One region of the Anaerofustis sp. LCP19S3_F7 genome, then DNA from elsewhere that is predicted to be linked to it. Evidence: predicted binding sites of a transcription regulator. Region 1 holds the regulator's gene; each other region holds the start of a gene.
The links. The regulator HrcA, encoded in region 1, represses chaperone genes, less so after heat shock. The targets are predictions, from matches to a motif close to TGTTAGCACTCNNNNNNNNNGAGTGCTAACA.
Positions count from the first base shown of each region.

Region 1 (10,637 bases):
CACTCCTCTTGGAGCTGCAGGAATTCCTGTAAGTTGGAATCTACCTAATGTTTTATTATCGGCAGCCATTCCTCTTTCACCTTGAAGAACATGAATATCTACTGCTGTTTGACCATCTGCAGCTGTTGAGAATACTTGGCTTTTCTTTGTTGGAATAGTTGTGTTTCTGTCGATTAATTTAGTGAATACTCCACCAAGAGTTTCAATACCAAGTGATAATGGAGTTACATCAAGAAGTAATACGTCTTGAACATCCCCTGCAAGTACACCACCTTGAATAGCAGCACCGATTGCTACACATTCATCAGGGTTGATACCTTTATCAGCTTCTTTTCCTGTGATTCTTTTAACAGCTTCTTGAACTGCTGGAATTCTTGTTGAACCACCAACAAGTACTACTTTATGAATATCGCTTGCTGATAAACCAGAGTCAGCGATTGCTTTTCTTACTGGTTCCATTGTTGCTTCAACAAGGTCTGCTGTAAGTTCATCAAACTTAGCTCTTGTTAAAGTTACGTCTAAATGTTTAGGACCAGCTGCGTCCATTGTAATGAATGGAATATTGATTTGGGCTGTTGTTTTACTTGAAAGTTCAATCTTAGCTTTTTCAGCACTTTCTTTAAGTCTTTGCATTGCCATTTTATCGCCGCTTAAATCAATACCGTTAGCTTTTTTGAATTCAGAAATTAGATATTCAATGATTTTATTATCAAAGTCATCCCCACCTAAGTGGTTATTACCGTTTGTTGCTTTAACTTCAAATACGCCATCAGCAAGTTCCAAGATAGATACATCGAATGTACCACCACCAAGGTCGAAAATCATAACTGTTTGATTTTCTTCTTTATCAAGACCATAAGCAAGAGCTGCTGCTGTTGGTTCGTTGATAATTCTTAAAACTTCAAGACCTGCGATTTTACCAGCGTCTTTTGTTGCTTGTCTTTGAGCATCTGTAAAGTAAGCAGGAACTGTAATAACTGCTTTAGAAACAGTTTGTCCTAAATAACTTTCAGCATCTTTTTTCAATTTTTGTAATACAAAAGCTGAAATTTCTTGTGGTGTATATTTTTTACCATCAATATCAACTTTATAATCGCTTCCCATATGTCTTTTAATTGAAGCAACTGTTTTTTCTGGGTTTGTAACTGCTTGGTTTTTAGCTACTTGACCAATTAATCTTTCTCCGTCATTTGTAAATGCTACTACTGATGGAGTAGTTCTTGCGCCTTCTGCATTAGCTATAACAACAGCTTCCCCACCTTCTAATACTGCTACACATGAATTTGTTGTACCTAAATCGATACCTATAATTTTTTCTTTACTCATTTTAAATCTCTCCTTTTTATAAAATCTATTTTAACTTATTAACTTTGACCATAGCTGGTCTTAAGACTTTTTCTTTATAAACATATCCATCTTGAAAAACTTCAAGAACAATATTATCTTCTTTATCTTCAACCTTGTCAACTGCTACCGCATTGTGTTTGTTTGGATCAAATGCGGTATCAATAGCTTCGATTGTTTCAATTCCTTCACTTTTTAACAGTTCACTTAATTGAGAGAATATCATGTTAACACCTGCATAAAAACCGCTTTCTTTATCCTCCTCACTTTCAAGAGCTCTTTTGAAGTTGTCAATTATAGGAAATAAGCCTTCTGCAAATTTAGATGTTGAATAAATAATCATTGCTTCTCTATCTTTTGCTGCTCTTTTCTTATAATTATCAAAATCGGCTAAAATTCTAAGATAGCTTTCATTTAATTTATTATATTTTTCTTCAAAGCTCTCTTCTTTCTTTTCTTCTTTTTCTTCTATTGTTTCATTTACATTTTCTTCTTTTATCTGTTCTTTGTTTTCTTCTTTCTTCACTTCTTTTTCTTCATCTTTCATATTTTTTTGTTTTTCTTTTTCTTCTTTTTCTTTTCTAAGCTCATTTATATCTTTAATATTACCATTATCCATTTAGCTACCTCACTTTTCAAATATTTTTGAAATATGCTTTGTCAGTTCATCACTTAAAACATCAAGTGTTGAAATAGCATAATCGTAATTCATCCTTGTAGGACCAATAACACCAATTGTTCCTATTGTTTTGCCGTTTAATTTATAATCTGCAGTTATAATTGAACAATCACTAAAGTCCTCAACTTTGTTTTCATTACCTATAACTATATGAATATCTTTATCATCATCAACAGCAGATAATATTGCATTTTCCAATTTATCTTTACTGTTTACCGAATCAATAAAGTGTTTAGCTTTTTCCAAATCCTCAAATTCCGGATAGTTTAATATTTTGCTTACTCCTTTAGAATAAATCTTTGAAGAATGCGCCTTTTCAACTAAACTTCTAAATACAGGCATTATTTCCGATAAAATTCTGTTTTCATCTTCACTTAAACTGTCAATTGCTTTACCTAGAAGTTCAATTACTTCATTTGCAGGTCTGTTTCTTATTATTGAAATAAGGAAATTATTTATTTTTTCTAGCTGCTCTAAAGTAACGCTGTCTTTTAACCTTATCTCTGCATTTTTGATAAGACCTTCTTTTGTTACAACGATAATCATGACTCTTTTTTCTTCAATGTAAACAAGTTTTACGTCTTTTACATTTAAAGATGAAAGTCTTGGAGCCATAACAAGAGAAGTATAATTCGTCATTTTAGTAAGAATATTAAGTGTTTGTTCTATTGTTTTATTAAGTTCAAACATATAATTTTCATACTCAGCTTTAACAACATCTCTTATTTTTTCATCTAAAGCATTTTTCTTCATAAAGTTATCGACATATAATCTATATGCCGTAGTAGAAGGAATTCTCCCCGCAGAAGTATGAGGTTTTATTAATAAGCCCATATCTTCCAAATCGGACATTTCATTTCTGATAGTTGCAGAAGATACACCAAGCTTATATTTTTTTTCAAGAGTTCTTGAACCAACAGGTTCTGCTGTTTTAATATAATCATGTATTATTGCATTTAAAATAATAAACTTTCTATCTTCCCAGTTCATTTTCCTTTCTCCTTCTTATTAGCACTCTTTGAACATGAGTGCTAACACTGTCATAAATATACCACCACGACTATACTTTGTCAATAGATTATTTAAATTTATTTTCTATTTTTAATGAAATTTTAATATTACAAAATGATTTATTTAAAACTTATATAATTCATTTATAAAAACAAAAAAACTCCCATAAGGAGTTTTATTTTGCATATGTTCTTGCACCATCCATAAGGATAATTTCGCCGCTTACATAAGTTGCCATATCACTTGATAAGAATGCTACCATATAAGCTACATCTTCAGGAGTACCAAGTCTTCCAACAGGAACAGTAGCGATTTTTTTCTTTGTCATTTCTTCATCAAACTTATTTAACTGTTCTGTTTTTATAAGAGAAATTGCAAGAGTATTACATCTTATATTTTCACTGCCATATTGAACAGCCATATATCTTGTAAGCCCCATAAGTCCTGCCTTAGCAGAAGAATATTGAGGACCTCCACCCATTCCTGAATACATTGCAGAAGAACCTATATTTATTATACTTCCTCCACCGGCTTCTCTTAATAAATCCAAACCGCCTGCCATTATAGAATAAAAAGAACCGTATAAGTTTGATTTTAATACACTGTCAAGATATTCAGGGGTAAGCTCATCAATTTCAAATACCTTAGATCCACCTGCATTATTTATAATAATATCAAGTTTACTAAACTTATTTTTAACATCCGATAGAACTTCTTTCATCTGCTCAAAATTACCAACATCACATTTATAGCATAAAGCTTTTCTTCCCATATCCTCAATTTCTCTTACTACTTCCATTGCTGCTTCATCTCTTGAAAGATAAGTAAAAGCTACATCTGCTCCACAATCTGCTAATGTAAGACAAATAGCTTTTCCAACGCCTCTGCTTCCTCCTGTAATAAAAGCTTTTTTTCCTGTTAAATCAATTTGCAACATATCTTTTCTCCTATGTATTTATATATTATTATTAATTTCCCTCACTAATACCGTAAAGACCTTTTTCATCAACTACCTCAATACCACCTCTATATAACTTTATGTACCCACAAGAAACAAAATGTTTAAGCATTCTGCTTACAACTTCCCTGGCACTTCCTAGGTGATTTGCAATTTGTTCATGAGTCATATTTAGTTTTTTATCATCGTTCATATGATAAAGAACAAACTCAGCAAGCCTTTGGTCAAACTTCTTAAACATAACTTGTTCTAAAAGCCACATCACATCAGAAAATCTTGAAGCCATTATTTCATTTATATAATTTGAGAAAACTAAAGACTCTTTTGAAATCCTATTATATATAATTGTAGGAATTATTATGACTTCGCTTTCTTCCATCGCATCTATAAACACATCAATTGAGATATCTTTCATGGCACAAGATGCAGACATTAAACAAATATCCATATCATTTAGATAATAAAGGCTTATTTCTCTTCCACTCTCAGAAACCATATATGCTCTAAGCTTACCTTTTTTTATAAGTACCAAACCAAGACAGCTTACATCATTGTCATGAACAGCATCATTTTGTTTAAATGTTTTATATTCAATATTATTTAAAATAAGATTTTTATGTTTTTCTTCCATTTTGTCCCATACGGGAATTAAATCAGAAAAAGTTTCTTCTATATTATTTGTTTCCATTTTCTTTCCCTTTTTATTTTTCTTCTTTTAATTTTTTACGACTTCCATATTTTCACTATCTTTTATATTAACACTCTTCTTTACTACACCTTCATAATTTCCTTTAAAAGTTATATAAAAATCTATACTTTTATCTGTTATCTCTTTTTTAATAACATAATCAATATCTTTTGTAAGAGTAAGTTGTTTACATTTATTATGTAGATATAAAAATCTACATTCTCAGCGCTATTCCATTTGAAGTAACAACAGAATCTTTTTCATCTCTATTTTGATTTTCATTTGCAAAATATATACAACACCTACATTTAATATTAAAAATAAAGTTAAAAGTGTTACTAATAATCTTTTCATATCTTTCTTTGCCAATTATTATTATTTTATTTTATAAAACATTATTATGTCAAGAAATTTATAAATTTCATCTCTATGTGACTTAGTCACTGTATTATATTTTTATTTATTTATAATATAATCAAAGATAAGAAAAGAGGTAAATAAAATGAGTGTAATGAATTTAACAAATAAAACATTTAAAAGTGAAATTAATGATGACAAATTGGTAGTAGTAGATTTCTGGGCTCCATGGTGCGGACCTTGCCAAGCTTTTTCACCTATAATTGATGAAGTAAGCGAAGAAATGGATGATGTAAAAATATGCAAGGTAAACGTTGATGAAGAAAGAATGCTTGCAATGAAAAATAGAGTAATGTCAATTCCTACATTATTAATTTACAAAAATGGAAAACAAGTAGAAAGATCTCAAGGCAGACTTTCAAAAAATGAATTTGTAGAACTAATTAACTCATTAAAATAATAAAAAAATAATATATATTCCCCTAAAAAATAAAATTGTTTGTAAAAAAAAGAGCTTATGCTCTTTTTTTATTCATAATCAACAAATATAAGAGGATTAATACAATCTTTAACATCTGAAGATGTCCTTATTTCAAAATGCAGATGATGCCCCGTAGACGAACCAGGGTTTTTATCTTTCTTGGGATCTCCGCCTTCTTTTCCTATCACATCTCCCTGCTTTACTTTCTGCCCTTTTTTTACACTTATTTTTGATAGATGAGCATAAAAAGAATATATGTCATACTCATGTTTTATTTTTATGTAATTCCCATATCCACCTTTATCACACCCTACTTCAACAACTTCTCCGTCTGCCGTTGCTTTTATGTCATCATGCCACTTTGCTCCAATATCAATACCGTTATGTTTTGTTTTTTTACCTGTTATTGGATGAACTCTATAAGAACATTCGCTTGTAATAACTCCCTCCACAGGTTTAATAAAATCAGATTTTTCTGCCTTATATTCTATAAGTTTTGCTTCGTTTTTGCTTATAATATAATTTTTATTAAACAAATAAAATATTGTATCGATATCATTTAATAAAGGATATAAAATAATAAAAGTAAAAAATAAATTTAAAATAAAATATAATACTTTTTTATAAAAGTTTCTTTTAATGCTTAATTTTCTTTTCATCAATTAAATATATGAAATAAAAATTTAATTATACTAAAAAACAGGCATAGCCTGTTTTATAAATACTTTTTAAGTTCATAAAAATTCTGTTCTTCTATTTCAAGAAGTTCTTTTGCTAAATTAACAACTCTTTTATCGCTGTCTTTATAATCTCTTATTTTCTTTGTTATTTGAACTATACCCATTGTACTACCTTGCATCATCATTCCGGCAAGATGTTCAACAGATTTATCCTTTATTGTTTCCATTTTTATCATTAAATAACTTTGAAGTTCTGAAAAATAAGATAAATCTTTTACTTCCTTGCCCTTATCATTAATTACTTTTATTACTTTTTTAACAAAAGCATCATAAGTTTCTTTCTCATGAACAAGTTCGTCTCTAAATCTTAAATCTTCGTTAATATCTATTAAGTCTTCAATAGATGTTGAACCCATTTTTGCATTTTTATAAATAAATTCCAATAATCTAATACTGTTATCCATGCTAACTTCCTTTTTTATTTTATTATTAAAAAAGAAAGCACTTTTTATTCATAATATTTTCCGTTATATTTATTTTTTAAAAAATCAATATTTTCTTTACTGTCTTCAACATAAGGTATATTAAAATAATCAAGTATACCTTTTGCAATTGCAACTCCGTATTCATATATGTTATTTATGATAAAATCGCTGTCTTCTGGATTATCGTGAAAAGCTACTTCCATAAGAACCGCAGGAGATACTGTTTTTCTAAGTTCATACATTCCTTTTCCGTTAAAAGTAGAATATCCCTCTTTCACACCAAAATCGTCCGTTGGTGTTAACATTTCAAGATAAGGATAAATATCCCTTGCAAATTTTTCACCTTCACCGCCAAACCTGTGAGCATAGATTTCAGCACCTCTGGCTTCTCCATTTGAAGCATTAGAATGTATTGCAACATGAATCCTCGGTTTAATGCTGTTTGAATCCTCAACAACTTGTGCAAGAGTCATATTAGGAGAATTCCTCGCCGTTACAAGCCCATGCCTATTAAGTTCGTATTCAACAATATCCGCAATCTCATTCATCCTTTCTTCTTCACTTCCAAACCCGTCATAACCTAAATTAAAATGTTGCACTGACGGAGAAATATATACATCTACCATATTTACCTCCATAATAATATCCTTCAAAATATACTATGAAAAAAATTTCTTTTTGTTTATTCTTTTTCGTATTTTTTATTTAGTTTTACACATTATAAAAAATAAAAGGTATTTTTATGAATTTCTTTACAACCATTCTTTTTATATTTATATATAGTTTTCTTGGATATATTTATGAAACATTAATTAATTTAAAAAACAAAGTTCCAATTAACTCAAGGGGATTTCTTTACGGTCCTTTAAGACCCATTTACGGACTTGGATGTATCCTTCTTATTTTTGTTTTTTATAATTTCCATATAGATACTCTTCCATTATTTTTTCTTGTTGGATTTTTTTCCTGCACCATAGAATATCTTAGCTCTTACATTTTAGAAAAAAAATTTGATAAAAAATACTGGGATTATTCAAATAACCTATTTAACTTAGACGGCAGAGTCTGTGCTCTTGGGTTTATAGTATTTGGAGTTTTTGGGCTTTTTCTGCTTAACTTTCTTCATCCAATTTTACTGGATATTGTAAAAGAGACTTTATCACAAAGAGCCATAACATACTCTGTATTTACTCTCTTATTTTTTACTACAATTGATTTGATATTAAGTCTATATAACATTAAACATTCAAATTAAGTTAATTTAAAATTGACTATATTATTTATTTAATTTAAAATAGATAATTATTATAAACTAAGAAGGTATTATAAATGGATAAATTAAACATAAGACAAGTTACAATAGAAGATACAAAAGTCATTCTTAAAATATACGAACCTTATATATTAAATACTCCCATTACTTTTGAATATGACGTACCAAGTATTAAGGAATTTGAAGAAAGAATAAGAAAAATAACAAGTAAATATCCTTATTTGGTATGTGAAGAAAATAATGAAATTATAGGATATGCTTATGCAAGTGAATACAAAGGAAGAAAAGCGTATGACTACACGGTAGAACTGTCTATATATATAAAAGAGGGATATAATAAAAAAGGCATAGGAAAAAATTTATACATGGCATTAATAGAAATACTAAAAAAACAAAACTTTAAAATAGTATATGCCTGTATAACCGTACATAAAACACTGGGAAGTAATAAATTCCATGAAAAATTAGGATTTAAAGAAATAGGATTTTTTGAAAAAAGTGGTTATAAAGATAATAACTGGTATGACACAGCATGGTATAGCTTAGAAATTGGCAAATTTGAAAAACATCCTAAAGATATTACACCTATAAATGAATTAGACAATAAAGAAAAAGATAAAATAATACAAAAATACAATAATATTTTAAACAAGAGAACTATTTAGAAAATTTTCTAAATAGTTCTTGACTTTTTTATAGGAAAGATATAATATCTATTTAGAAAAATATCTAAATAGAAAAAAGGAGATAACAAAGTGAGTTTTGCAAATACACTAAAGGCACTGTCTGATCCGGTTAGAAGAGATATTCTTGTAATGCTTAAAGACGGCAGAATGTCGGCAGGAGAAATTGCTTCAAAATTCGATATGACTGCAGCAACGGTATCCTATCATTTATCAAAATTAAAACAAGCGGATTTAATATTCGAAACAAAATATAAAAACTTTATTTACTACGATATAAACACATCTGTATTTGAAGAATTAATGTTGTGGTTATCTCAGTTCAGCGGAGGAAAAGATGAAAATAAAAATAAATAAAGAAATAATCCTTTCAACAATATGTTGTTTTATACCTACAATTTTATGTATTTTTGTATACGACCAACTTCCTGGAAGCCTGCCAATACATTTTGACGCATCAGGAAATCCCGACGGATATGTATCAAAAGAAATATTTATCTTTGTAATGCCTTTCGTTTATGCTGCTTTAAACTTACTGGTAAATGTATTTATAAATAATGACCCAAAAAGAAAAAATGCTTCAAAAGTTATATTTACATTAAGTAAATGGATAATACCGATACTAACAATACTATTTTGTTTCATATCTATATTATCTGCTCTTTATGAAAATATAAATACATCAACTTTTGTTCTCGCATTAATGGGTCTAGTGTTTATCATTATCGGAAACTACCTTCCAAAATGTAAACAAAATTACACAATGGGAGTAAAACTACCATGGACATTAAACAGTGAAGAAAACTGGAATAAAACTCATAGGCTATCTGGCTTCATATGGGTTATAGCGGGAATAATTCAAATTGCATCGGCATTCTTCAGATTACCTCAAGCTGTTTTCTTAACTAGTGTTGCCGTAATGGTAATAATACCAATTGCATACTCATTTATTTTATATAAAAAAGGAATATAAAAAAGAACGCATATGCGTTCTTTTTTTAAACTAATTTAAGTTTATCTTCATCTTTTAAAATATACTTATAAACAGCATAAGCAAATGCATTTTCATTATTTGTTCTAGGCAACACTATATTTGCTCTCTGTTTTGTTTTTTCATCACTGTTTTTTACTGCAAATGCATATTTTGATATATCAAACATATATGTATCTACTTCTTGATCTCCAATACTTGCAACTTCTTCACTAGTTATTCCATATTCATCCATTAAGACTTTTAAGCCGTTTGCTTTGTTAAGTCCGTCCGGCATATAACTTACACAAGAACCAAAAGGTCTTGCAGTTGTATAAACTCCTTTAGGTGCAAGGCTTCTTAGATAAGGAACATCCTCTTCATTGTTTCTTACAACCGCTACTCTGCAGCATTTATCAAGAGAAAGAGTATCTCCTTCACTAGCCATTTTCAAAGTATGGAATCTTTTTATGTGATTCATAAGTTTTTCATCTGCATTCTCATACATTATTCCGTCTTTATGGAAACAGAAAAAACCTCTGTTTTCCCTTCTTAAAATCTTTATAAAGTTATCATAATCGTCTTTATTAAAATAAGAAATAAGTTCATTTTCTCCTTTTACATCAAGAATTAAAGCACCATTTACAGCAACGTGTTTAACGTCTTCAAGCCCTAAATCATGAATATGTTCTCTCATTAAAACTTCTGTTCTACCTGAATTTATAACTACCTTAACTCCTGCATCTACAAGGTCTCTTACTGCCTGTATGTTTTCTTTTGACATATTATCATTCTTATCCAAGAAAGTATCGTCCATATCTACTGCGAATAATTTTATCATTTTTTCCTCCATAAAATTAATAGCCATAACATTAAGCCATGGCTATTATACCGAATTTATTTATTTTTTTCTACTTAAATCTTCGATAATTTATCTTTGTCTTTTAATAAATATTTATAAATCGCATATGCAACACCATTTTCGTTATGACTTCTTGGAAGAACTATATCAGCAGCTTCTCTTGCAA
Region 1 is NZ_JBQKFF010000001.1:563,011-573,647, reverse strand. It holds gene dnaK (molecular chaperone DnaK) at 1-1,326, opposite strand, end outside; gene grpE (nucleotide exchange factor GrpE) at 1,352-1,963, opposite strand; gene hrcA (heat-inducible transcriptional repressor HrcA) at 1,973-3,013, opposite strand; gene ACTQYZ_RS02950 (SDR family NAD(P)-dependent oxidoreductase) at 3,210-3,971, opposite strand; gene ACTQYZ_RS02945 (Crp/Fnr family transcriptional regulator) at 4,003-4,680, opposite strand; gene ACTQYZ_RS02940 (hypothetical protein) at 4,909-5,034, opposite strand; gene trxA (thioredoxin) at 5,162-5,497, shown strand; gene ACTQYZ_RS02930 (M23 family metallopeptidase) at 5,566-6,054, opposite strand; gene ACTQYZ_RS02925 (hypothetical protein) at 6,234-6,662, opposite strand; gene ACTQYZ_RS02920 (N-acetylmuramoyl-L-alanine amidase family protein) at 6,707-7,309, opposite strand; gene ACTQYZ_RS02915 (putative ABC transporter permease) at 7,426-7,938, shown strand; gene ACTQYZ_RS02910 (GNAT family N-acetyltransferase) at 8,013-8,621, shown strand; gene ACTQYZ_RS02905 (autorepressor SdpR family transcription factor) at 8,712-8,996, shown strand; gene ACTQYZ_RS02900 (SdpI family protein) at 8,977-9,612, shown strand; gene ACTQYZ_RS02895 (HAD-IIB family hydrolase) at 9,638-10,450, opposite strand; gene ACTQYZ_RS02890 (HAD family hydrolase) at 10,525-10,637, opposite strand, start outside.

Region 2 (10,637 bases), on a different contig from region 1:
CCTGTTGTACCACATACTCTAGATAATTCTTCAACACAGATTGCATATGTTAAAGAATCACAACCTTGTCCGCCGTATTCTTTTGGCATAGGAATTCCTAAGAATCCTAATTTTTGCATTTTTTCAACAGTTTCTCTTGGGAATACTTCTGTTTCATCTACCTCTTGAGCTAGAGGTTTTACTTCTGTTTCAGCAAATTCTCTGAATAGAGATCTCGCCATTTCATGCTCTTTACTTAATGTAAAATCCATTTGTTTTGAATCCTCCTATTTATAATCATAAAATCCGTGACCAGATTTTTGACCTAACTTGCCGCCACGAACCATTTTCTTAAGTAATGTGTGTGGACGATATTTAGGGTCGCCAGTTTCATCATATAAAACGTTCATAATAGCTAAACAAACGTCAAGACCGATTAAGTCACCTAATGCTAAAGGTCCCATTGGGTGGTTAGCACCAAGTTTCATAGCTGCGTCGATACCTTCAACGCTGGCAACGCCTTCTGCATAAATAGCAACAGCTTCGTTAATCATTGGAATTAAAATTCTGTTTACAACGAATCCTGGAGCTTCAGCAACTTCTACTGGAGTTTTACCGATTTCTTTAGAAATTGCTTTAATTTTGTCTACAATTTCTACAGGAGTATTTAAACCTGCGATAACTTCTACTAATTTCATTACAGGAGCTGGGTTAAAGAAATGCATACCGATAAGTGGTCTGTTTACTTTAGCTCCGATTTCTGTAACTGATAAAGAAGAAGTGTTTGTAGCAAAGATACAATCTTCTTTACAAATTTTATCTAATTCTTGGAATGTTTCTTGTTTGATAGACATAACTTCAAGAACAGCTTCTACGATTAAATCGCAGTCACCACAGATATCTTTAACACCTGTTGTAATTTTAGCTAAAATTTCATCAGCTTTAGCTTGTTCCATTTTGCCTTTTGCTACTCTTTTAGCAAATCCTGCTTCAATTCTTTTTTTACCGTTTGCAGCGAATTCTTCATTGATATCACATAAACAAACTTCATAACCTTCTGTTTGTGCAAAAGCTTGAGCTATACCAGAACCCATAGCTCCAGCACCAATAATACCTACTTTCATTATTATCCTCCAAATTATTTTTTTAAGTCCGGAAAAATCCGGACTATATTTACTTAAATTAAAACACTATTTGTTTTGGAATTCAGCTTTTCCTTTTTCTAAGAATGCTTTCATGCCTGCTTTTTGGTCTTCACTATTGAAGCAATCTCCGAATAATTTTTCTTCAATTACGATAGCTTGATCCATATCTACTTGTAAACCTTCGTTCATTGCTTTTTTACAATTTCTTACAGCAATAGGAGCTTGTTTAGCAATTTTACCTGCTAATTTTTTAGCTTGTTCCATTAATTCTTCAGGAGCATAAACAGCATTTACAAGGCCGATTTCCAAAGCTTTATCGGCTTTAATGTTGTATCCAGCATATACTAATTCTTTAGCCATGCCAACGCCGATAATTCTTGCAAGTCTTTGTGTTCCACCAAATCCAGGAGTAATACCAAGTCCTACTTCAGGTTGACCAAATAATGCTTTATCAGAACAAATTCTGATATCACAACTCATAGCAAGTTCGTTTCCGCCACCTAAAGCAAAACCGTTAATAGCAGCGATTACAGGAATTGGGAAAGTTTCGATTTTTCTGAAGATGTCATTACCGAATTTACCGAATGCTTCACCTTCTTCAGCAGTCATTGTGCTCATAGATGCAATATCAGCACCTGCTACGAAAGATTTACCTTCACCTGTTACGATAACTGCTCTTGTGTTATCTAAATCAATAGCATCAAAAGTAGCTTCTAAATCTTTTAAAACTTCTTCGTTTAAAGCATTTAAAGCTTTTGGACGGTCAATAGTAACTATACCTACAAAACCATCTTGTTCATATCTAACAAAACCCATTTTTATAATCTCCTTAATTTAATCAATAAATTAGTCTCTTTCAACGATAGTAGCACAACCCATACCACCACCGATACAAAGTGTTGCTAAACCTTTTTTAGCATCAGCTTTTTGCATTTCATGTAATAATGTTACAAGGATACGACAACCTGAAGCACCTACTGGGTGACCAAGAGCGATAGCACCACCGTTTGGATTTAATTTATTTAAGTCAAATCCTAATTCTTTACCAACAGCGATTGATTGAGAAGCGAAAGCTTCGTTTGCTTCGATAATATCGAAATCATCAACGCTCATACCAGTTTTAGCTAAAACTTTCTTTGTAGCAGCAACAGGACCGATACCCATGATCTTAGGATCAACACCGCCTAAAGCACCTGCTACCCATGTAGCCATTGGTTTAACACCAAGTTCTTTAGCTTTTTCTTCGCTCATTACAACAACTGCAGCAGCACCATCATTGATACCTGAAGCGTTACCAGCTGTTACAACACCGTCTGGTTTGAATGCAGGACGAAGTCTTGCAATACCTTCAGCTGTTGTTCCTGGACGAGGACCTTCGTCTTTGTTGAAGATAATTGTTTCTTTTTTCTTTTTAACTTCTACAGGTACGATTTCATCATCGAAAGCACCTGCTTCTTGAGCAGCTACAGCTTTTTGTTGAGAATTAGCAGCAAATTCATCTAATTCTTCTCTTGATAAATTCCATTGTTCAGCAATGTTTTCAGCTGTAATACCCATATGATATTGGTTAAATGCATCCCATAAAGCATCATTTACCATTGTATCAACTAAAGTACCATTGTTCATTCTGTAACCATAACGACCATTCATTACTGCATATGGAGCCATTGACATGTTTTCCATACCACCTGCAACAACGATATCAGCATCCCCTGCTTTAATCATTTGTGCAGCCATGTTTACACAGTTAAGACCAGAACCGCAAACTACGTTTACAGTAACAGCTGGAACTTCAATTGGTAAACCAGCATTGATTGAAGCTTGTCTTGCTACGTTTTGACCTAAACCAGCTTGGATAACACAACCCATATATACTTGATCAACTTGATCAGCTGGAACATTAGCTCTCTTTAAAGCTTCTTTTATTACAATTGAACCTAATTTTGCAGCAGGTGTAGTGCTTAATGTACCGCCCATTGTACCGATTGCAGTACGACAAGCACCTGCTATAACTACTTTATTTGCCATTTTTTTTCCTCCTAAATTTAAACTTTAATCATAGCAAAAGGCAAAGCTATGAACTTATATATAAGCTGGTATATATTACCAAACTTTTATAAACTTAATTATTTAAACCCCTATAAATAAAGGTTTTATTTATATTTTGATTATATAATAATATCAAAAACTTTACAATATTATTTATTTATCTTTATCCATTTTTTCACGTAAATGCATAGATAACAGTGCTAAAGAAGCAGCTGTATTTTCATGCTGAACAAGAATATTATCAGGAACTACCAAGTGAGATGGAGCAAAATTCCATATAGCTAAAATCCCACATTCAACAAGCATATCACATGCATCTTGAGCTTCATTTGCCGATACTGTTATTATACCGATATGAATGTTATTTTTTTTGCATACATCATATAGCTTGTTTACATGATAAATTGGTTTTCCTTTAAATCTCTTACCGATAATATCCTTATTTACATCAAAAGCAGCAACAATTTCAAGTCCATAATCCGCATATCCGTTATAAGAAAGAAGCGCTCTTCCAAGCTGTCCTGCCCCTATTAATACGGCTTTATCCGTTTCATCATAACCAAGGAAATTTTTTATATCTCCTATTAACGTATCAACGTCATAGCCAAGCCTTGGTTTACCTCCGGTAGAACTTATTGCCGCCAAATCTTTTCTGACTTGGACTTCATTCAATCTCAAATCACTTGCAATTGTCGGAGAAGATATGTTTTTTATATTTTCTCTCTTTGCCCAATTAAGATAATTCAAATAAGAAGGTAATCTTTGGAGAGCTTGTTTTGAAACAGAATTTCTTTCCATTTTATATGATTTTCCTCCTTATATCAGTATTTTTTTATCAGTATAATTATACTGATATATAACGTTTATGTCAACCAAATTTAATTTAAATTTAAAATAAAAAAAAGATTCCCACAATCCTATTTTGTGAAAATCTTAAAATTATCAATATTAATTTCATATCCAAAAATATTAATAATATTACTTTCATTATTGCTATCTTCAGTGCTATTTTGGTCGAGAAAAACACTTGTTTCATGTTCTTTAAAACTATCATAATACATATTTTTTAGATAAAAGAACATATATATTCCTGCTATAATTATCAAAACAAGAAAAAAAATCATTGTTTTAAAAGAAATATTTCGTTTATACATATTATTTCATATCCTCTTTTATAACCTCTCCAACTACTCTTCCAAGAAGCTTTGCCGAATATTTTGCTTCTTCCAAATTATTTAAATTACTCCCTATTTCAAAAAGCAGACTGTTTGGACTTAACCACTGATTGTATCTATATGGTTCTCTTTTTATTATTCCAAGATTAATATCAGGATACATACTGCTAAACTGTTTATTTATTTTATTTGCAAAACTTAAATTTTTACTAGAATTTTTGTGATTCATCCCTAGAACAGTCATAACTTTTGCAGCAGACTTACTTCCAACCTTCCCATTATATTTTTCATTATTATTAGAAGAAGGAAGTCCGTCTCTATGTATATCAAAAACGTATTTTATACTTGGATTTTCTTTTAATATTTTCTCTGCACTCTCAAGAGAATTATCGTACGCTGCATTATAACTTGGATAATCATGTAAAGAAATATCATGAATACAAATAATACCATATTCTTTTTCTAAAACTTCTGCCATTTCCTCTCCTACACTTACCATATTTTCGTCATTTTCTCTTGAACGATAAGTTCCTTTTGAAGTTTTGTCTTTAAAAGATTCTGTAGCATGAGTATGATATATTAAAACAAGAGGTTTCCCATCATTAACTTTACTTACGGTTTTATCATCATTCATCTTTTTATTTGCAATCTTAAGCTCGCTACTATTTGATGTTTCTTCTTTATCTTTATCTACTTCAACTTCTTCATACCCTATATCATTCAAAGATAGACAAGGCACTGTAAGAGATAGAATATTTTTCGTAAAACCATAAATACTTCCTGTTTCTTCATTGCTGTTTGATTCATCATTCATTACTACAACAGTTTTTTTTATAATGTCTTTAAAAACAGTCGTACCGTTAGTCTTCTCCTCTATTTGACTCTTTATACCAAAAGGAATCGAAAAATTAAAAATTAATAAACATATTAAAATTAACCCTTTATTTTTAACTAATCCACTTAACACTTGTTCACCTTTTCCTTTTAGAAAATAATAAAACTTAATAAAAAAGAAGTTTGTATATACCTGTCATATTAAAATTAGAATTTAATTAAAAATATATAATTTTAAATATTATAGTGCTATAATTGTTCTGCTTAAAATATGTACATTTGAGGGGATGAACATATTTAATATAGAAGGAAAGAGGAAAATTATCTATGCTAGGCATGAATTACAGATTAAAAGATTTACATGAAAAAAATAATCCTATTAAAGTCGGCATAATAGGTGCCGGACAAATGGGAAGAGGTTTAATAAGCCAGTTATACAAAATGAAAGGAATGACACCAAGCGTTGTATGTGACATAGACGTAAATAAAGTTTTACATGCATTTTCAAAATCAAATATTACAGAAAATGATTATGTCATTACAAACAATTTATCACAAGCAAATGATGCTATCAAAAAAGGTAAAATTGTAGTAAGTGAAGATAAACAAATTGCTTCTTTTGTTGAAGCAACAGACTGCGTTGTTGATGCAACAGGTTTTACTGATATTGGGGCAGAAATTGCAATTGATACAATAAACAATGGTAAAAACATTGTAATGCTTGATGTTGAAGCAGATGTTGTTGTTGGTCCTATTTTAAAAAGAAAAGCTGACAAAGCAGGTGTAATTTATACAGGAAGTGCAGGAGATGAACCCGGAGCAGTTAAAGAAATGTTTGACTTTAGTGAAGCTTTGGGCTTTGATATAAAAGTAATAGGAAAAGGAAAAAATAATGAAGTTGATCACAGCTGCACACCTGACAATATAAGAGATTATGCAATAAGCAGAGGCGTAAGCCCTAAAATGCAATGTTCTTTCTCTGACGGAACAAAAAACATGGTTGAACTTTGCTGTATGGCAAACTCTACAGGACTTGTTCCAGATGTTAGAGGTGGACATGGCCCAAAATGTGACATTAAAAACTTAGATAAAGTTCTTTGTTTAAAAGAAGAAGGCGGCATTTTAAATAATTATGGTGTTGTAGAATGGGTAAATGGTATTGCCCCTGGTGTGTTTGTAATAGTTTCATCAGATCTTGAGTTTATACATCATGAAATGCAATACTTAAGAATCGGAGATGGTCCAAATTACGTATTATACAGACCTTATCACTTATGCGGAATGGAAACACCACTTACAATAGCAAGAGCAGTTTTAGATAAAGCACCAACAATCGTTCCTATGGATGGGCTTGTATGTGAAACTATAACAGTTGCAAAAAAAGATCTTAAAAAAGGAGAATCAGTAGATGGTATAGGAGGTTTTTCTACTTACGGAACAATTGATAAAAGAGAAGTTGCAAAAGAACTAAATGCACTTCCAATAGGTCTTATAAATAAAAATACAAAAATGGCAAAAGATGTTAAAAAAGGTGAAATTATAACTTATGATGATGTCATATTAGATGAAGATTCTTTACTTGTTAAACTAAGAAGAGAACAAGATAAGATTTGGGAATAATAATAAATTAAAAGACAAAATATAAATTATATTTTGTCTTTTTTTATGTAAACTGTCGGTTTACCTTTTTCTCTTATAAGTAGATAGACTATTTATTTATAATGAATTAAAATATATTTATAAATAACTACCTAAGGAGAAAAATATGAATTCAAATATAGGTGAAAAAATAAAACAAAAAAGAAAAGAAAAAAACATGACACAACAAGAACTTGCAAAAAAATTAAATATTACAGATAAAGCGGTGTCAAAGTGGGAAAGGAATTTATCATATCCTGACATTTCAATAACACCTCTCCTTTGCGAAATTCTTGATATGGATACAAATGATTTTTTAGGTTTAGAGCAAAAAAAGTTAGATTTTAAAACTTAAACAAATCAGACTTTTCAGAAATGATTAACTTAACAGCAAAATGCGTAGGATTAGCTCTTGGCATTGGAGTACTTGTTTTAAATATATTAAAAGAAATATCTGTAAACGACAGTATAATATTATTAAGCCTTTGTATAGTATGCTTTAGTATTGTTCTTTTACAAAAAATAAGACTACCTAAAAGGTAGCCTTATTTAAATTATCCTTCAATCGCTATAGTTTTCTTTTCTTCAACTTGTTTTTGATCTTTTTTAGGAACAGTTAATTTCAAAATACCATTTTCGTATTTAGCTTTAATTTCATCTTCTTTAATTTCAGTTCCTATATAAAAACTTCTTGAACAAGAACCACTATAACGTTCTTTTCTTATATATTTCCCATTTTCGTCTTTTTCATCATTATTTACATCTTTGCTTGCGCTTACTGTTAAATAACCATCTTTCAAATGAGCTGAAATTTCATCTTTACTAAATCCAGGTAAGTCAATATATACTTCATAATTTTCTTCATTTTCTTTAACATCAGTTTTCATTAAATTTGTTTCTTGTTTGTATAGTGGATTTTTACCACCAAAGAAATCTCTATCCAAAGACAAGTCCATTAAATCATCAAATAAGTTTTCTCCAAAAATACTAGGTAACATCATAAGTCATTCCTCCTCTTCTTAGACATTCTATCTATGTCACTAGTTTTTTTGAACTATGGGGTTTGAATCTTTCTGAGGTTCTCCTCTTTGTTCAAGTATAATATAGTACTTTTTGTTAGCACTGTCAAGAGGTGAGTGCTATTTTTTTTAATAATTTTTTGGAAAACCTTTAATAAGCCTAATTTTATAAGCTTTTCAGGCTTTCCAATTTTTGATTTTTTCCAATAGAATACTAGGTAATCCCCCTATAATATCAATCACTTAATTTAAACTTCATCTATTTTATTTAAGAACAATATAAGCTACTATTCATATATCTTTTTATAATACAAAAACACACTTAATTAACTTTAAAATATGCTAATATATGATTATTTGAATCAAATAGTTAGATTTTGTTAATTTATTAAAGCTATTATTCCGTAATGTTAAGTGATCTCCACCTAATTGAACTTACTTTTTCATAAATATATCTTTCATATATATAATAGAATAGAAACGCAAAAATAATCCCTATAATTGTATCTGCAATTCTTAACAAAATAGCCGATTGCAATCCATATATTTGAGATGCTATCATTAAAGCTCCAAAACAATTCAATGCTGTCTTATATTTATAGTCTACACAAAAACCTAAACAAAATCCACCCAAAGGACCTATCATACTATGTAATTCCATAGGAAGTAGGCAATATACAAAATAAAACAGAACCGATCCTGCTATCACACCTATAAATCTTTGCATGAATCTCTCTTTTATTTTTGATTGCTTAGAATACTCTGAAAGCAAAGAACCACAGGCAAAGCCGGCCCACATAAACCTCTCAATGTTAAAGGCAAGACCTAATGATAATATTGCACTTACACCCATAGACATTCTAAACATCCATTGATATTTAAACTCTTTCATATCCACCTGTTTTATTTTTCGAAAAAGCTAATATCTGTGTTTTTATCTCTATGTTTTACATAAAAAATCAGTCCGCATATAAAAAATCCTGTAATAGTAAGATAAATTCTATATATAAAATCTTGCCCATATACCGAATTTCCGGAAAGATAAATATAAGAAAAACTAAATAACCCTCCATTGCCCATCTCGGGTTTATCACAATTAATAAATAAAATGGCAAAGAAGGATATAAAATGAATAATAAATCCTAACAAAGGAAAAGCAATATTTGCAATTACAGGAGAAACAAGCAAAAGAAAAAATACAAAAAATAATGTTACTAATGAGTCTCTAATGATGTAACCAAAATCAACAAATCGTACACCTAATAATATACAAAATATAGCAACTGCCATAGGAGTGTTTTTACTTCCAAAAATAGAGGTCAAGCCTGAAATAAACGCTATAGCAAACAACACAATCAATATGGATCGCATGAACATTCCGATACCTAACTTTATTTTTTCTTTTTTTGAAGTTTTTTTACTCATTAACGTTTTAGTCACCTGAGGATCCCATTGAAGAATATCATAGAACTTCATTCTTTTCCTCCTTATAGATAACCATCGTTTTGTTTGCTTTTGAAATCAGACTGAATAAAGTTTCAAAATCCTCCCCCATTTCCCTATATAAATCATAAAATTTTTGTAACATAATCTCAAAGTCATTTTGTAGAGCTTTTTCTTCTTCACTTGTCAGATAAAGAGCATAGCTTCGTTCATCGGTAAATTTCCTTTCCCGTTTAACACATCCTTTTTCATAAAGACTTTTTAAACAGCGACTAACTGCTTCTTTTTTCATCCCTGTTACTTTACTTAAATATAAAGGAGTGCAGTTATCCTTACTCAGATAAACCCATGCCAACAATTCTCTTTCACTGGACGTCAAAAATTGTTTTTGTTTTTTTGTTAGCATCACTCTTGCAAACTGATGTAGCTCTTGATGTATAGTTAACATTTCCTTCCAATCAATCATATTATCTCTCCATCCATATAGTTAACATTGTTAACTATATGGATGTTTATTTCATTTGTCAATATCTAACTTTTTCTAAAAAATCATGATACATGTGTTTAAAATCTAGCTTGATATTTAATATGAAATAAGCAAATTCCATAAATACTTATAAAATAATCCAAATATAAAAATAAAACCATAAAATATAGTAGAACAAACCTACATTAAATAAACTATGATATGATTGATAATATTTTCAAAATAAAAACAGCCCACTTAATCTTTTTTATGAGCTGTTTTATATTCAGTGTATATCATTCTTGTAATAATATTTATAACTTATCTATTTTTTATTTGTTTAAATAAAGCTAATGAAACGATTCCCGCTAGTGATACCAATAATAAAGCATACCAAACAAAAACATTTGTATTATCACTTGTTGATACTTTTTCAGATGTATCAGATTGATTAGTATTATCGGTTTTATCTGTATCACTTGGTGGTACATTTTTTTCAACAACATTTACGATAATATCTGTTTCCACAACTTGATAATTTTGAGTATCAGCTGGTGTATAAATGGCTTTAAAAGCATGTACACCTGATCTATCAGCTATCTGATTTTCATCTTTTCATGAAAATCCTTCAGGAAGTTTTATAATTGAAAGAGATTTTCCTTTTTCAATAGTTAAATTGTTCGGAACTTAATATTCAGGAACGGCTTTTTTAATCTCGAAAGTTTTAACAGTTTCCAAACCCACATAGTTTCTATTTTCTTCTACTGTTGCCTTAACATACCATATTCCTGCATTTGTTGGAACTGTTTCTTTATAGGTGCCATCTTCCTTATCACTGTACGAAAACTTAACTGTACCGTGTTTTGCCACTGCGGTAGGAAAATTTTCT
Region 2 is NZ_JBQKFF010000006.1:93,499-104,135, forward strand. It holds gene ACTQYZ_RS07405 (acyl-CoA dehydrogenase) at 1-251, opposite strand, end outside; gene ACTQYZ_RS07410 (3-hydroxyacyl-CoA dehydrogenase family protein) at 267-1,103, opposite strand; gene ACTQYZ_RS07415 (enoyl-CoA hydratase-related protein) at 1,170-1,940, opposite strand; gene ACTQYZ_RS07420 (acetyl-CoA C-acetyltransferase) at 1,971-3,152, opposite strand; gene ACTQYZ_RS07425 (redox-sensing transcriptional repressor Rex) at 3,327-3,971, opposite strand; gene ACTQYZ_RS07430 (hypothetical protein) at 4,091-4,327, opposite strand; gene spoIIP (stage II sporulation protein P) at 4,329-5,315, opposite strand; gene ACTQYZ_RS07440 (NAD(P)H-dependent oxidoreductase) at 5,519-6,802, shown strand; gene ACTQYZ_RS07445 (helix-turn-helix domain-containing protein) at 6,948-7,175, shown strand; gene ACTQYZ_RS07450 (hypothetical protein) at 7,196-7,363, shown strand; gene ACTQYZ_RS07455 (Hsp20/alpha crystallin family protein) at 7,375-7,821, opposite strand; gene ACTQYZ_RS07460 (FUSC family protein) at 8,237-8,731, opposite strand; gene ACTQYZ_RS07465 (hypothetical protein) at 8,743-9,315, opposite strand; gene ACTQYZ_RS07470 (MarR family transcriptional regulator) at 9,302-9,748, opposite strand; gene ACTQYZ_RS07475 (hypothetical protein) at 10,070-10,276, opposite strand; gene ACTQYZ_RS07480 (MBG domain-containing protein) at 10,436-10,637, opposite strand, start outside.
Region 2: the regulator HrcA is predicted to act here: its motif matches at 7,935-7,965, upstream of ACTQYZ_RS07455 (Hsp20/alpha crystallin family protein).

Region 3 (10,637 bases), on a different contig from region 1:
ATATTGATACAGTTATTAATATGGGTGCAAAAGGTGCTTGCATAATGTCAGGATTTATGAAAGGCATGTTCTAAAATATATTATAAAAAAACAGCTGATTATTCAGCTGTTTTTTCTATTAAATAGTTCTTTTCTTTTAATGCATTTTCAACAAGATCCAATACTTCTTCGCTGTCACTTTCCACTGTATGGTAATGATAGTTTGAAGTAGTATTTTTAAGGGGCGCAGATTTACCTTTGTTTATTCCGTCAATAAAATTCATTACATCCCTTCTGGAAGAAACATCAAGTTTTGCTGTTAACTTTCCGTAAACTTTATGATTTACAAACACATCTAAAACTCTTGCTCCAAGGTCTACAATAGTATTAAGTTCATCTATTATTTCATCATCGCTGTGATAGACCTTAAAAACTCTTTTAAAAGTGTTTCCTCCGTTTATGATATAACCTCTGTGTGTAGAAATAATATCGTTATTTTCGGCTCTAAGGAGCGCTATATCCTGAACTATAACCTGTCTGCTGACATTTAGCTTTTTTGCTAACGCACTGCCTGAAACAGGTTCCATATTATATTTAATTATATTTAATATTTCTTTCCTTCTGGTTTTTGCATCCATTGTTTTTTCCTTTATAAAGCTCTCAAATTTTTCATAGACAAATCAAGAATTTTTGCCGAATGAGTAAGAGCACCACTTGAAATATAATCAACACCAATATCAGTTAAATTTTTTATATTTTCTTTTGTTACATTTCCAGAACATTCTGTTTCGGCTTTTCCCTTACACATCTTTACAGCTTCTATCATATCATTTTTTTCCATATTATCAAGCATTATTATATCGGCTCCAGCATCTAAGGCTTCCTTTAACATATCCAAATTTTCAACTTCAACTTCAATTTTTCTTACAAAAGGAGCATATTCTTTTGCCATAATAACAGCTTCTTTAACGCCGCCTGCAGCTGCAATGTGATTGTCTTTTAAAAGTATACCATCTGAAAGATTGTATCTATGGTTATATCCTCCCCCAACTTTAACAGAGTATTTTTCAAATATTCTCATATTCGGAGTTGTTTTTCTCGTATCTAAAAGTTTTGTTTTTGTTCCTTTAAGCATTGATGCGACTTTATTTGTATAAGTTGCAATACCGCTCATTCTTTGAAGATAATTAAGTGCTGTCCTCTCCCCTGAAAGAAGAACTCTTATATCTCCCGTAATTTTACCTATAAGTTGTTTATTCTTTACTTCTTGTCCGTCTTTTACATAAAATTCAACTTTTGTATCTTCATCTAAAAGTTCAAAAGTTCTTTTAAAAACATCAAGTCCGGCAATAATCCCGTCTTCTTTACATATAAGCTCAACTTCACCTTTTTTATATTCTTTCATTACGGCATTTGTAGTTATATCTTCACTTGTTATATCTTCTCTTAAAGCCTGCATGATGAGATTGTCCATATTTAATTTCATACTAATTTGCTCTTTCATGTTCTTTCTTGTTCCTTTCGACTTCTTTAAGCACCTTTTCTTTATATTGTTGTTTTAATGAAGTATAATCCTTGTAATTATCTAAATTGATATTTATATCAATTTTATTTAATTTTTCATCTTTTTCAGTTATTTCCTTTGCTGCTCTTTTGGCAAAAACCAAACTTTCAAGCAACGAATTACTTGCAAGTCTGTTCTTTCCATGAACTCCGTTACAGCTTGTTTCTCCGACTGCATATAAATGTTCCATAGAAGTTTTTGAATTATAATCCACCTTTATTCCTCCCATGAAATAATGCTGAGACGGAACAACAGGAATAGGCTCTTTTGTAACGTCATAACCTTCTTCAAGGCAATGTTTATATATATTAGGAAAATGTTTTTTTATTACCTCTTTATCTATCGGTTTCATTGATAGCCATACATAAGGCATATTATCCTTTTTCATTTGTTTTAAAATTTCTTTTGAAAGAAGATCTCTTGGTAAAAGTTCATTTGCAAATCTTTCCATGTTTTTATTTAAAAGAATTGCCCCTTCCCCTCTTACTGATTCGGAAATCAAAAATCTTCTTCCTTTCTTCTTAGAATAAAGAGTGGTTGGATGAATTTGAATATAATCAATATTCTTAAGTTCTATTCCCCTGTTAATTGCAATGGCTATTGCATCAGCTGTAATGTGAGGAAAATTTGTGGAGTTATCATAAAGCCCACCAATTCCTCCACAAGCAAACACAGTATAATCTGCATTTATAAGAAAAACTTCATTTTCTTCATTTCTTGCTACAATACCATAACATATATTATCTTTTGAAATAACATCAACCATTGTAACATGTTCCATTATTGTTATGTTTTCTCTTTTTTCTGCTTCTAAAAGCAGCTTAGATGTAATTTCTTTTCCCGTTGTGTCTTCATGAAATAATATTCTTTTGGAAGAATGAGCACCTTCTCTTGTATATATATAATGATTACCTTCTCTTGCAAAATCTACATTATATTTTTCCAAATCTTTTAATATATCAATAGAAGATCTTATCATTATATCAACGGACTTTTTATCATTTTCATAGTGTCCGGCTTTCATTGTATCTTCAAAATAATTATCATAATCATCTTCACTTTTTAAAACACACATTCCGCCTTGTGCCAAAAAAGAATCGCTGTTTTTTGCATCATCTTTAGTTATTATAATTATATTTTTTTCTTTAGGTAAATTAAGTGCGGCAAAAAGTCCTGCCGCACCTGTACCCACAATCACTATATCTGTTTTCATTATCTCTTCCTTATTTCCCAAGTTCAAGCATTTTTTCCAAAGGTAAATATGCTTCCTTCATTAAATTTTCATCTAGTACTACTTCACCACTGCCATTTTCAAGACAGTTAAGTATTTTATCAAGAGTAATTTTTTTCATATCAGGACAAATTTGTTCACATGAAATAGTATAGAATTTTTTATCTTTATTCTTTTCTTTTAACTCATATAAAACACCGGTTTCTGTTACTACAATAAATTCATTACATGAAGAATTTGTGGCATAATCAATAATACCGGCTGTACTGCCTATGTAATCAGCAAGTTTTAATACATCTTTTGTACATTCAGGATGAACCAAAACTTCAGCATTTTCATGAAGCTCTTTTGCCTTTAATAAACTTTCTTTATCCATTTTTTTATGTATAGGACAATATCCGTCATTTAAAATAATGTTTTTATCTTTTACTTTTTCTGATACATATCTTCCTAGATTTTCATCAGGAATAAAGAAAATATTTTTATTTGACAAACTTTCAACAATTTTTAATGCATTTGAAGATGTTACGCATACATCAGAGTGTGATTTTAATTTTGCACTTGAGTTTACATAACATACAACTGCCAAATCATCGTATTCCTTTTTCATTTGTTCTATTTTTTCTACACTTGCCATATGTGCCATTGGACAATCTGCACTTTCATCAGGCATTAAAACTTTTTTATTTGGATTAAGTATCTTTGCACTCTCTCCCATAAAAGATACTCCGCAGAATACTATTATTTCTTCTTTTATTTTTGTTGCTACCTTTGCAAGATAAAATGAATCTCCAACATAATCTGATATTTTTTGTATTTCATCATCCACATAATAATGCGCCAATATAACTGCATTTTTTTCTTTTTTTAATTTCTCGATTTTACTAATAACTGTATCTCCCATTTTATACTCCTTAATTGACTTGTCACATATTATAGCACCAAACTTTACATATGACAAGACAGTTGTAAATAATATTAAAAATACTTTATTACTATTAGAAAAAAACAATTTTTATTATATAATTATGGTAGACTTTTTATGTTAATATATGTTACCATAAACTAACATAATACAATTTAAGGAGAGTTACATGCTATTACATTCTTTGGAACATGCTTTTACCGACAGCATTAAAATATTTCCGTTCTTACTTATTACATATATAATACTTGAATTTATTGAACATAAAACAGAAGATAAATTTAATAAGATAATTGAAAAAGCTGGTATATTCGGTCCAATTGTAGGGGCTGTGCTTGGAGCAATACCACAATGCGGGTTTTCAACCGCTGCATCAAATTTTTATGCAGGAAGAATAATTTCTCTTGGTACCTTAATTGCAATCTTTTTATCAACATCAGATGAAATGCTTCCTATAATGATTGCAAGTGCTGCTCCTATTTCTTTAATACTTAAGATAATTTTTTCAAAAGTAGTAATCGGAATATTTTTTGGTTTAATAATAGATATATTACTTAGAAAATCAGACATAGATCATAAAGTTAATATGGGACACAGCGACAACCATATGCATGATGATTGCAAAGAAGAAGAAAGTTTTTTGTTTTCTGCAATTAAACACACTATAAATATTTTTATTTTCATATTTATATTTACATTTGTACTAAATATTTTTATTGAATTTATTGGAGAAGAAAATCTTTCAAACATTATTTTAAATAAACCTATAATAGGTTCATTAATTGCCGGTATTGTAGGACTTATACCTAACTGTGCAGGTTCAGTAATAATAACAAATTTATATTTAAGTGGAGGACTCGGCTTTGGAGCCATGATGTCAGGACTACTGGTAAGTGCAGGAGTTGGTCTTTTGGTTTTATTTAAGGTTAACAAGGACAGAAAAGAAAACATTAAAATTCTTATTCTTCTCTATCTAATAGGTTCACTTTGTGGAATAATAATTGATTTATTTTCAAACTTTATATAAAAAAAGGTATATCAAACTGATATACCTTTTTATTTTTATAGTGTAAATATAAATTTATGTGTTATTGCAACTTCAGTAAAAAACAAAAGAAAGAGCTAAAAGAATATATATTAATCGCTGTAGAATTCTTCTTGTGTTTCTATGCAATATGCCGCCAACTTTCCTCCATATACACAACCGCAATCTATGGCAATATGCCCATTTTGTTTGTATATATGAGGTTTTCTGTCATCATTAATTAACATAGTCGGAGTATGTCCGCTTATAAAAAAAGTATTTTCATCTTCAAGATATCTTTTTGAATAGTCACTTCTTCCTTCTATATAATCAAATATTTCATATTCACCGATTTCTTTATCTTTATCAAAATTTTCAAGTCCGGCATGAGTAAGAATATAATGTTTATTGTCATGATATATTTCTTCATATAAACTTGCATTTTCTATATAATCAGCCAATGCTATCTTTTCTTCTTTACTCATCTTTTTAAATTCATTCATTGTTATTTCCCCGCCGCTTTTGCTCCATACAAAATATAAATCAATATCGGCAGAAGATAAATTTTTCTTATCTTTATCTTTTAAATCATTGTCAAATTTTTTTATCATTTCATAAAAAAGAAAATCATGATTTCCTAAAAGATAAACAACATTTTTCCTATTCATTATATCTTTAAATACATACATTGGTTTTGATCCTCTGTCCACTACATCACCTAAAATATATAATGTATCTTTGTCTTTCAAGTTTATTTTATTAATTAAATCCATGTACTCATCATAACAACCATGTATATCACTTATTATATATCTCATAAAAACCCTCTGATTTTATTTTATATAGTAATTTTATCATAAAATATAAATTTATAATGTTTTATAATATTAATTTTTTTTAATAAAAAAACACCCTTAATAAAGGGTGTTTTAATTTCGTTAATCTTAAATTACATCATTGGAGGTGTCATTTGAGGAGCATTGTCTTCTGATTTAATATCAGCAACACTAGCTTCTGTTGTAAGGAACATAGCACTTACACTTGCAGCATTTTGCATAGCTGATCTTGTTACTTTAGTTGGGTCTACGATACCTGCTTCAACCATGTCTTTGTATTCAAAGTTAAATGCATCGTAACCTTTACCTTTTTCTTCATTTAATAATTTATCAACTACTACGCTACCTTCAACACCGGCATTGTAAGCAATTTGTCTAAGTGGAGCTTCAACAGCTTTTCTGATAATTGCAGCACCTGTTTTTTCATCTCCTTCTAGAGAGTTTACAAGTTCGTCTAATGCTGGAATTGTAGAAATCATTGCACTACCACCACCAGGAACGATACCTTCTTCTACAGCTGCTCTTGTAGCATTAAGAGCATCTTCGATTCTGTATTTCTTTTCTTTCATTTCTGTTTCTGTTGCAGCACCTACTTGAATTACTGCTACACCGCCAGAAAGTTTAGCAAGTCTTTCTTGTAATTTTTCTTTGTCATATTCTGAAGTTGTTTCAGGAATTTGAGCTTTAATTTGGTTTCTTCTGTCTTCGATTTTTTCTGGATCACCGTGACCTTCAACGATGATTGTGTTTTCTTTGTCAACTCTGATTTGTGTTGCTCTACCAAGCATATCAAGAGTTGTAGATTTAAGATCCATACCTAAATCATCACTTATTACTGTACCACCTGTTAAAATTGCTAAATCATCAAGCATAGCTTTTCTTCTATCACCAAATCCAGGAGCTTTTACTGCTACACAGTTAATTACACCTCTAAGTTTATTTACGATTAATGTAGAAAGAGCTTCGCCTTCGATATCATCAGCAATGATAAGTAAGTTACCTGCAGCTTGTTGTAATTCTGTTAATAAAGGTAAGATTTCTTGCATATTAGTGATTTTTTTATCTGTTAATAAGATGTATGGTTTGTCATATACACATTCCATTTTTTCTACATCTGTTGCCATGTATGCTGATAAATAACCTCTGTCAAATTGCATACCTTCTGTGAATTCAAGTTCAACTTTCATTGACTTTCCTTCTTCGATTGTAATAACACCGTCATTACCAACTTTTTCCATAGCTTCTGAAATAAGTTCACCTACTGTTTCATCAGCTGAAGAAATTGCTGCTACTTGAGCAATAGCTTTTTTACCTTCAACAGGTTTAGAAATTTTCTTAAGTTCTTCAACGAATTTATCTACTGCTTTTTCGATACCTTTTTTAAGTACCATTGGGTTTGCTCCTGCTGCAACGTTTTTAAGACCTTCGTTAATGATTGATTGTGCAAGAACAGTTGCTGTTGTTGTACCATCTCCTGCTGCGTCATTTGTGTTTGTTGCAACTTCTTTTACAAGTTGTGCACCCATGTTTTCAAAGTTATCTTCAAGTTCAATTTCTCTTGCAATTGTTACACCATCATTTGTAATGATTGGAGAACCAAAGCTTTTACCAAGAACAACATTTCTTCCTCTTGGTCCTAATGTTACTTTAACTGTATCAGCTAATTTATCAACTCCGGCTTTTAAACCTTCTCTTGCTTCAATTCCGTATTTAATTTCTTTTGCCATTTTATATCACCTTTCCTTATCTACTAATTATTAAAATTATTTAACAATAGCTAAAATATCGTTTTGTCTTAAAATAAGATATTCTTCGCCTTCTAATTTTACTTCTGAGCCTGCATATTTTGAATAAATAACAGTATCGCCTTCTTTTACATCTAAAGCAACTTTTTTACCGTCTACGATTTCGCCTGTACCAACAGCGATTACTTCACCCATAACAGGTTTTTCTTTTGCTGTATCAGGTAAAATGATACCTGTTGCTGTTTTATTTTCTTCTTCTTTTACTTTTATTACGACTTTGTCGCCAAGTGGTTGTAATTTCATGATTAACTCACGCCTCCTAAAATATATTTTATATTAGTTATAATCAATCTCGTTAGCACTCCTCTTTCCTGAGTGCTAATAGTATTTTAGCACACTTATATATATTGTCAATAGTATTTATGAAAAAAATTAATTATCTTTTAAAATTTTTCTCTAATTTCATGTTAAAGATAATTATGTTAAATAAAAAGAACCGAGAAATTAAAATTCTCTCGGCTCTGAATTTAAAATATATTCTCTTTTTACTCTTTTATTTATACAACATAAAAGCTCATATGGAATTGTTTCACATATTTTAGCTAAATCTGAAACGCTTATATTTTCTCCGAATATTTCAACGCTGTCTCCTATGTTTATGTCTGTATCCATAGGAATTTCAAGCATTGTCATATCCATACAAACATTTCCTATCACATTACATTCATATTTGCCATTAACAAGCACCTTCCCTTTATTGGAAAGCTTTCTGTTATATCCGTCTGCATACCCTACACACATTACGGCAACTCTTGTTTTTTTATCAGCTGTAAAAGTTCTTCCATAACCTATGGTTTCTCCTTTTTCCACTGTAAAAATATTGCTTATGCTTGTGTGGAAAGACATAACAGGTTTATATGGATTAACCTCGGGTTTAATCTCTGAAGGATAAATTCCATAAAGAACAATACCAGCTCTTACACCGTCAAGATAATATTCATCTAAATCTGTTATTGCGGCAGAATTTGCTATGTGTTTTATCTTTATGTCAAAACCATATTCTTTAGCTTTATTTATTGCATATTCAAATATTTCATATTGCATTTTGCTATAAGTTTTATCAACTTCATCACTTGTTGCAAAATGAGAAAATATCCCTTCAAATTCAAGATTTTTAAGCTCCTTTAAAACGGCAAAAGCACTGTCAATTTCATGCTTTTTAAATCCAAGTCTGTTCATGCCTGTATTAATTTTAATATGTACTCTTGCTTTTGTATTGTTTTTTAAAGCTTCTTCATTTAATTTCTTTGCAAAATCAAGATTGTATATTGCAGGAATAATATTATTTTCTAAAATTTTATTAATCTTTCTATCCGGAACATAACCAAGGATTAATATATCACTGTCAATACCATACTCTCTTAGACACATAGCTTCATACACACTTGAAACAGCAAATAAATCAGCTCCTTCTTCCATTAGAACTTTTGCACATATTTCTGCACCGTGTCCATATGCATCAGCTTTAATTACAGGTATTACCTTTTTATCTCCAACTTTATTTTTTATTACTCTGTAATTATTAATTAAATTATCTAAATTTATCTTTACACCCGTTTGAAATCTTTCCATTTTCAAATTACTCCATAATATTCATTTTTTGATAAAATTTTACAAAATATAATGAATTTGTTATCTTTTCTACAAATTTATACACATATCAACAGACTTATCCACAGTTTTCCACAATTATTCACATTTAAAAGTACTTATTTTAAGGGATTTTGTCTATTTTATACACATGAATTATCAACAATTTTATTATATTTTACATTGATGATGTTTAAAAATCCACAAAAAATGTTGATAATTTTTATTACATTTTTATTAACTTATTAATTGTATATTACAATTTTAAGTCAGGATTTGCATTTAAAATCAGACTGTCTTTTTTGTTATTTATATAATTAAAATATCCACTGCATCCAATCATTGCAGCATTGTCCGTACAATAAACTTTATCCGGAATAAATAATTCTATGCCTTCTTCTTCGCATCGTTTTTTTAGTTCATTTCTTAGCATATCGTTACAAAGAACACCACCACCAACACAAAGAGTTTTCATGTTTTCTTTTTTCAGTGCTAACATTGTTTTATTTACTATTGTATCTACAACACATCTGTTAAAACTTGCACAAACATTATCTATGTTAATCTCTTTATTTTTCATTTTCTTGCTGTTTAAATAGTTAAGTACTGCACTTTTTAGTCCGCTAAAACTAAAATCAAGATTATCCTTACCCATCATAACAATAGGAAAATCAATGCTGTGTTCATCTCCTTCTTTTGCATGCTTATCTATTTGAACTCCTCCCGGATAAGAAAGTCCAAGACTTCTTGCAACCTTATCAAATGCTTCTCCTGCAGCATCATCTTTAGTAGAACCAAGAAGTTCAAAATCAGTATAGCTATTAACCTTTGTTATATTTGTATGTCCTCCGCTTGCCGTTAAACATACAAAAGGAGGTTTTGCCCCCATAAGAAAACTTGCGCTTATATGTCCTGCCATATGGTTTACACCAACTAAGTCTTTATTTAAACTAAAAGCAAGAGCTTTTGCATAAGATAAACCTATAAGCAAAGCTCCAACAAGCCCTGGTCCTGTGGTAACACTTATAAAATCAATATCATCAAAAGTTACACCTGCATCTGATAGTGCTTTATCTACAACACTTGAAATCTTCATTAAATGATTTCTAGATGCAATTTCAGGAACAACCCCTCCGTAAACTTTATGAATATCAATTTGTGTGTGAATTACGTTTGACCTAACTTTTATACCGTCTTCAACAACTGCAACACTTGTTTCGTCACAGGAAGTTTCAATCGCTAAAGTTAAAATACTACTCATCTTCTTTATCCTCTTTTTTATTTATATCTTCAGTTTCTTCTTGTTTTTCATTATCATCATTTTCTTTTAGAGTTTCTTCTCTTTTTATCATTGCTTCTTCAAATTTTCTGCTTTTCATTTGTTCAAATTTTTGTTTAGTTCTGATTATATCTTCTCTGCTGTCATTAATACTCATTAGTGTTATATATTCTGTCTTTTCCCTTTTCATTTGGAAACGCAAATATAGTGAAACAAGCATTACAATGCTTCCTATTCCTATTAAATTAAATACAAATATAATAAGTGAACTTAATATACCTATAGACAAAAATTCCAATGCAAGCAGAATAAATACACCAGTAAGCATTTTACTAGATAATTTTTGACCTTTTACAAAAAGTCCGCCAATAACAAGAGCAGTTGGAATAGTTGCAATATAAGTT
Region 3 is NZ_JBQKFF010000003.1:27,226-37,862, forward strand. It holds gene ACTQYZ_RS04860 (thiamine phosphate synthase) at 1-74, shown strand, start outside; gene ACTQYZ_RS04865 (transcription repressor NadR) at 99-617, opposite strand; gene nadC (carboxylating nicotinate-nucleotide diphosphorylase) at 629-1,483, opposite strand; gene ACTQYZ_RS04875 (L-aspartate oxidase) at 1,467-2,756, opposite strand; gene nadA (quinolinate synthase NadA) at 2,767-3,678, opposite strand; gene ACTQYZ_RS04885 (putative manganese transporter) at 3,869-4,726, shown strand; gene ACTQYZ_RS04890 (metallophosphoesterase) at 4,837-5,541, opposite strand; gene groL (chaperonin GroEL) at 5,673-7,286, opposite strand; gene groES (co-chaperone GroES) at 7,323-7,607, opposite strand; gene alr (alanine racemase) at 7,809-8,936, opposite strand; gene tsaD (tRNA (adenosine(37)-N6)-threonylcarbamoyltransferase complex transferase subunit TsaD) at 9,211-10,215, opposite strand; gene ACTQYZ_RS04915 (hypothetical protein) at 10,208-10,637, opposite strand, start outside.
Region 3: the regulator HrcA is predicted to act here: its motif matches at 7,658-7,688, upstream of groES (co-chaperone GroES).